Regions from separate parts of the Pantoea jilinensis genome, predicted to be linked through region 3. Evidence: riboswitches for the same ligand, from Rfam matches in the RefSeq annotation. Region 3 holds a riboswitch; each other region holds the start of a gene.

Region 1 (2,266 bases), 1.6 Mb from region 3:
CCACGCCATTCACTTTTTCCAGCGCCTGATAGATCGGCACCGTACCAATAGGCACCGGGCTGTTGCGCAAAATCCATTCGCGCGTTTCATGAATATAACGACCGGTAGAGAGATCCATCACCGTATCGGCACCCCAGCGAGTTGACCAGACCAGCTTTTCCACTTCTTCTTCAATGGAAGAGGTCACCGCCGAATTACCGATGTTGGCGTTAACCTTAACCAGAAAGTTGCGGCCTATGATCATGGGCTCTGATTCAGGGTGATTGATATTCGCCGGGATGATAGCGCGTCCGGCAGCAACTTCCTGACGCACAAACTCGGGGGTGATGCGGGCGGGCAGATGCGCACCAAAGCTGTGACCCGGATGCTGTTGCAGCAGCACCTCACTGCGGATTCGCTCGCGCCCCATGTTTTCGCGCAGAGCGATAAACTCCATCTCCGGGGTGATGATCCCCTGGCGGGCATAGTGCAGCTGCGTGACGCGGCGCCCGGCACGGGCACGGCGCGGTGTCGGAAGGTGATCGAAGCGCAGATGATCCAGCCCCTCATCAGCCAGTCGCTGTTGGGTATAGCCTGAGCTGTTCTGTTCAAGAAGTTCGCTGTCGCCGCGTTCAGTAATCCAGCGCGCGCGCAGCTTTTCCAGGCCACGATGCACATCAATCTCTGCCGCGGGATCACCATAAGCGCCTGCCGTGTCATAGACCGGCACCGCTTCATTTTGCTCATAGAGAGGCTGTTCTTTGCTACCGCCAGTGTGGGTCGGGCTCAGGGTAATTTCACGCATGGGTACGCGAATATCCTCCCGGCTGCCGGTAATCCAGATGCGACGGGACTGGGGAAAGGCACTGCCGCTTTGCAGAGAATCGATAAATTCCTGCGCCTGGGCACGCTGTTCACGACGGGTCATTTTTGGGTCAGACATAGCAATCTTCCTGTTAAGAGGGAACGATGCTTGTCCGGAGTTCGGAAGGAGTAACCGTATAGACAGCGTAAGCGTGCTGACATACAGAGAATATTTACTCTTGTTCCCTTCGCAGGTTCTAACCTGATCAGGTTCCGCGGATCCCGAATTAACGGTCTCAGCCCAACTGGGCACTCCGACAAGAAGCTACTTTTTGCACTGGCGTCCTGTAACAGACTCCGGCGTAAAAAGCTTAAATTTCAAAGCACAAATAAAAAAGGTTCATTGGAAAGCGCTCCGCAGAACCTGTTTAGCATAAAAGGGCTGGAAGATAATCTCAACCCCTTTCCCGACGGCGATAATCAGGCCGGGCGGGCGATTTGGCTGTCATTCGCCACTGGCGGGGGGACGAGCTTGTTGTCCCATGCCAGCTGAATCAGCTTATCTTCAAGTGTAAACCGGGCTTCCAGCACTTCGCCCACTTCGGACAACGCCTGCTGGAAGGTCATGCAGTTTTCGTCATCAATCGCCTGCTGAAGGTGGCCGTCATAGAGCTGCATCAGACGTTCCGTATTGGCTTCCAGCGGGGGATAGATCTGCGCGGCAGCGATCATCGGGCTGTCGCCACTCATTTCACTGATCACGCGTTCATAGATACTGAAGTGACCCGCAGAAAGATAATCGACCAGGCCATGACAAAAGTTGTCGAGCGCCTGTTCATCCAGACGCGTCAGCGCCTCTTTATTAGGTTTAAGACCCACCAGGTGATAATAGGTCACCAGTAGCTGACGACGGGCTTCAAGCCACGAATCGACCAGTTCATTACTGCCACCTACGCGTTCAGCCAGGACGTCTAACTGGTTAAGCATATCTAACTCCATGTGAGTTATAGTTGTTTATCTACACACTTAACATCAGGGCTTCAGCGTGCGATTTGACGCTAAGGATGACGAAATAAATGCAATGCGAAATCTCAAGCGTAGACGCTGGATGGTGGATTGTCAGCCATGAACAGAAAATTTGGTTGCCACAAGGTGATTTACCCCACGGAAACGCCGAAAAATTTGGTTTAACTGGCAGTAAGGCCCGGACCATCGGTGAGTGGCAGGGCGAAAAAGTCTGGCTGATTTGTGAACCGCGTTCTGCCGATATGTTCTCAGTCCGTCAGCTAATCGATCAGGATGCAGCGCTGTTTCAGCTGGTGGGTCGCGGTGTTCAGCTGGCGGAATTCTACCGTTCTCATCGCTGGTGCGGCTATTGCGGCCATGAAATGCATCACAGCAAACATGAATTTGCCTGTCTCTGCAGCCATTGCCGCGAGCGTTACTATCCGCAGATTGCACCCTGCATTATTGTGGCGATCCG
Region 2 (2,266 bases), on a different replicon from region 3:
GCTTCGGCGGCATCGTGGGTGATCAGCAGCACCGTGTGACCGACCAGCACCTCCGCCGCCAGCATCTGAATCTCATGACGGGTCAATGCATCCAGCGCGGAGAATGGCTCATCCATTAACACAACAGGCTGACGCGTGTAGAGAGTGCGGGCCAGCGCAGCGCGCTGACGCATCCCGCCGGAGAGTATAGCGGGGCGCGCGCGGGCGCTCTGGCTCAGCCCAACCCTTGCCAGCAGATACTGCGCCCAGTCGCGATCGGCTTTCTCGCCTTTCAGCCGACTGGCCAGGCAGACATTTTGCTCAATCGTCAGCCACGGATAGAGCAAATCCTGTTGCCCCATCCAGGCGATGCGTCCGGTCAGCGGAAGGCCATCGCTGCCGCTAATCTGTCCCGAACTGGGTGGCGTAAGACCGGCAATGACACGCATCAGGCTGCTTTTGCCTGCACCGCTGGCACCCAGTAACGCCGTAAATTTACCCCCGGCGATCTCCAGATCAAGCTGACTGAAAAGTTGTTGCTGACCCAGCGTAAGGCTGAGCTGGCGAACTGAAATACCTGGCGGTGTGGCATTGCACAGCTGGCTCATGGTCTGACCCGAAGATAGGCAGCGTGATCTATCCCCATCTGCCAGAATGCCGCTTCCAGCCGGGTCGCAGTGGTGAAAATCTCCGCCAGCCGATCAAAACGTTGTTCTCCGGCGCGCTGCTGAGCCAGCGTTTCAAAAAGTATCAGTGACGAGCCTACCCCGGCCAGATAGGCTTCATCGCCGTAATTTTCAATCCATTCGGCGTAAGGGTTGCCCTCAATGCGCGTCGCAGGATCATCCAGCAAAGTCAGGCCGATTTCAGCGTAACCGGCAACACAGGGCATCAGCGCCGTTATGAGCTCCAGTGCATCGCCGGTGTGACCGGCATCCAGCACATAACGGGTGTAATTGAGCGTTTCCGCTGCTTCGGGTTCACGTGCCATTGTTGCCTCGCTGATGCCCCATTGCTGGCAGTAAGCGAGGTGCAGCGGCAGTTCACCGATAATCGCGTTAAGTGATGCCGTAGCGCGTCGTAGAGCGTCAGGCTCAGAGAGTTTGCTGATCAGCAGACCCCAGGCACGGGCGAAGTGGAGCAGGAAGAGATAATCCTGGGTGAGATAGTGACGGAAGGCGGCAGGAGGCAGCGTACCCTGACCGAGTTGCTGCACAAAATCGTGCCTTACATAGGCGTGCCATTGCGTGCCCGCCTGCTGGCGCAGACGACCATAGAAACCGGTCTCGAAAAGCGGATGTGACATGGGATCTCCATTAAAAGGGAGATCCGGGCATACGGTCTGGAACAGGGGATAGTGCAGGAAATGTGACAGAAAATCTGCCGACCCGTCCCTTCGCTGGCATGACCCAGATCAGGTTCAAAGGGTTCGGCTTTCGCCATCTCAGCCCATGACAGGACACCCCTCGGAGACATTCGTTATACGATAATTAGTGCCTGAGTACAACGCATGCGTCAGTGTTATGCTCAGGCACGTCTGCTAAGCAACAGTACATTCAGATGTGCTTTTTAAGTGACAGTGTCACTCAAGATCTGCGCCATTACTGGCAATCACTTTCTTATACCACCAGAATGATTTTTTTCGCGTACGCGCCAGCGTGCCGTTACCCAGATCGTCGCGGTCTACGTAGACGAAACCGTAGCGCTTGCTCATTTCGCCGGTCGAGGCGGCAACCAGATCGATACAGCCCCAGCTGGTATAACCCATCACCGGCACGCCATCTTCAATGGCGTCGCCCATCGCGCGGATATGTTCACGCAGATAGCTGATGCGGTAATCGTCATTAATCTCGCCATTCGCGTCGACTTCATCGCGTGCGCCCAGGCCATTCTCCACCAGGAAGAGAGGCTTCTGATAGCGGTCATACATCATGTTCATCGTGATACGTAACCCCAGCGGATCGATGCCCCAGCCCCAGTCACTGCGTGGCACATGGGGATTAGTCAGGGATTTCACCACGTTGGCGGCGCTACTGTTCTGCTCGTTCATCTCTGCCGACGCGCAGCGTGAGGCGTAGTAACTGAATGAGACAAAATCGACGCTGTTTTTCAGAATGTCGGCATCACCGTCAGCGATCTCCAGCGTCACACCTTTTTCACGGAACACGCGGGCAGCGTAAGCCGGATAGGCACCGCGCGCCTGTACATCTATAAAAAAGAGGTTTTCGCGGTCTTTCTCCAGTGCAGCCCAGACATCTTCCGGTTTGCTCGACCAGGGATAGAAATT
Region 3 (2,266 bases):
AGGGACAATGGCTTATTTTACTCTGACTAACAAATGCTATCATAGAGAACGCAGCAGAGCTGCAAAGGTCAACAGAAACGCACCAATCCCCCTCACAGCTGGGGCTGTTCGTTAGCTTGTACATTCCAGAGGGTAGTTGTTATTCACTGTTCCTGACTAACGTTCTGTTTCCCCCTGAGATCTCTTTAAATACTACCGCCGAAATTAATTTAATACTTTGTGCACGGTAGTGCGTGAGATAGAAAGCTCCTTACTAATAGCTAGATTATTCATTCCCCCTTCATATAGCTCACGTATACGTGTATGAAGAGCTTCATCAGGCTTAGGGCCAAACACTACGCCTCTCTCCTTAGCAGCCTTCTTGCCCTCATTGGTACGCTCTAATATACGCTTACGCTCAAACTCTCCTACAGCTGCAATCACTGTATATATAACACGTCCAATGTCAGAGTTAATATCTGTCTGCCCTAAGTCCATACACACTAAGCCCACGCCTTTTGCCTTCAGCTCATCAGCAATAGACAGAGCATCACGTGTATTACGTGCTAAGCGGTCTAGCTTCATCACAACAACAGTATCGCCTTCTTGCACATCAGCAAGCAGACGTACTAGCTCAGGCCTCTGTGCATTCTTACCAGAGATGTTTTCCTGATACACACGCTCACAGCCCAGCTCAGTGAGAGCAGCTACCTGTATCCCTGTGTTCTGCTCCTGTGTACTAACACGTGCATATCCGTATTTCATTTCACTCACTCCAGCCTGTTATCAAGATGTACATAGTGATTGAGTGTCCATAGTTTTACAAAACTGTGACATTCCCTTTCAGCGTAATCAATGCGGTCAGGCATCAGGACTCAGGCTTGTGCAAACAAGCCCCTTCCCGTAAGCTACTGATATACACAAGATGAAGTAAATAACATCTATACGACTCGGGGTGCCGCTTTCCACACGGAAAGGGCTGAGAAAAACCCGCTGACCTGAACTGGATAATGCCAGCGTAGGGAAGTCTGATGCCTGACCGCATTCGCCTTCTTGTTCGCCGGTTGGGAGCTACGATGACACATCAATCTCAACACCTTTCTGCCGCGCACTTCGCGCCCATCCTGCACACTTTCCGCCGTCAGTCACCGCTGGTGCACTGCATGACCAATGACGTGGTTCAGAACTTCACCGCCAATGTACTGCTGGCACTTAATGCCTCACCGGCGATGGTGATCGATCCGGAAGAAGCCGCAGAGTTCAGTGAATTGGCCGATGCGCTGCTGATTAATGTGGGCACGTTAACCCGCGAACGGCAGCAGGCGATGCAGGCTGCCATCACTGCCGCTAATCTGGCGGGCACACCCTGGACACTCGATCCGGTTGCGGTCGGCGCGCTGACGCTGCGCAGTGACTTCTGTCAGCAGTTATTGAGTCAGCAACCGGCGGTGATCCGCGGCAATGCATCAGAGATTCTGGCGCTGGCACAGCAGGCCAGTGGCGGGCGGGGCGTTGATACACTGCATCAGGCGGATGCGGCAATTGATGCAGCACAGCAACTCGCTGAGACCTGGAAAACGCTGGTGATCGTCACCGGTGAAGTGGACTACGCCACGGATGGTCAGCGGATCCTCGCCATAAGCGGTGGCAGCCCGTTAATGACACGGGTGGTGGGCACCGGCTGTGCACTCTCCGCCGTGGTAGCGGGCTTCAGCAGTCTGCCTGGTGATCGTCTAATGAATGTCGCTGCCGCCTGTCAGTTCATGGCTCTGGCGGGGGAAAAGGCAGCGGCGCAGGCTGCCGGGCCGGGCAGTTTTGCCACCGCGTTTATTGATGCCCTCTGGACGCTGGAGGTGGGCAATGAAGCGCATTAATGCCCTGACGATTGCCGGTACCGATCCCAGCGGCGGGGCAGGCATTCAGGCCGATCTGAAAACCTTCTCGGCTCTGGGCGCCTATGGCACCAGCGTCATAACCGCGCTGGTGGCACAAAACACGCAAGGCGTGCAGTCTGTTTACCGGATTGCACCTGAGTTTGTTGCCGCCCAGCTCGATTCGGTGCTGAGTGATGTGCGCATCGACAGCGCAAAAATTGGCATGCTGTCAGAAACGGCTATCGTAGAGCAGGTTGCTGCCCGGCTGAGAAAGGCAGATATCCCGTTTGTGGTACTGGATACCGTGATGGTCGCAAAAAGTGGCGATGCGCTGCTCTCGCCAGACGCCGTGGCCAGCGTACGTGAGCTGTTATTGCCGCAGGTCTCGTTGATCACACCGAATCTGCCGGAAG

The links. Region 3 has a riboswitch for thiamine pyrophosphate ahead of thiM (hydroxyethylthiazole kinase). Riboswitches for the same ligand answer to the same signal wherever they lie in the genome.
Region 1: it holds a riboswitch for thiamine pyrophosphate, as region 3 does, so the genes downstream of both, thiC (phosphomethylpyrimidine synthase ThiC) here and thiM (hydroxyethylthiazole kinase) in region 3, are expected to answer to the same signal.
Region 2: it holds a riboswitch for thiamine pyrophosphate, as region 3 does, so the genes downstream of both, tenA (TenA family protein) here and thiM (hydroxyethylthiazole kinase) in region 3, are expected to answer to the same signal.

The regions. Positions count from the first base shown of each region.
Region 1 covers NZ_CP077746.1:3,832,697-3,834,962, reverse strand. The annotation lists gene thiC (phosphomethylpyrimidine synthase ThiC) at 1-922, opposite strand, end outside; TPP riboswitch at 1,010-1,110, opposite strand; gene KTJ90_RS18050 (Rsd/AlgQ family anti-sigma factor) at 1,264-1,770, opposite strand; gene nudC (NAD(+) diphosphatase) at 1,860-2,266, shown strand, end outside.
Region 2 covers NZ_CP077748.1:110,020-112,285, forward strand. The annotation lists gene KTJ90_RS19990 (ABC transporter ATP-binding protein) at 1-587, opposite strand, end outside; gene tenA (TenA family protein) at 584-1,285, opposite strand; TPP riboswitch at 1,354-1,456, opposite strand; gene KTJ90_RS20000 (6-phospho-beta-glucosidase) at 1,562-2,266, opposite strand, start outside.
Region 3 covers NZ_CP077746.1:1,379,142-1,381,407, forward strand. The annotation lists gene KTJ90_RS06430 (recombinase family protein) at 205-744, opposite strand; TPP riboswitch at 921-1,021, shown strand; gene thiM (hydroxyethylthiazole kinase) at 1,056-1,853, shown strand; gene thiD (bifunctional hydroxymethylpyrimidine kinase/phosphomethylpyrimidine kinase) at 1,840-2,266, shown strand, end outside.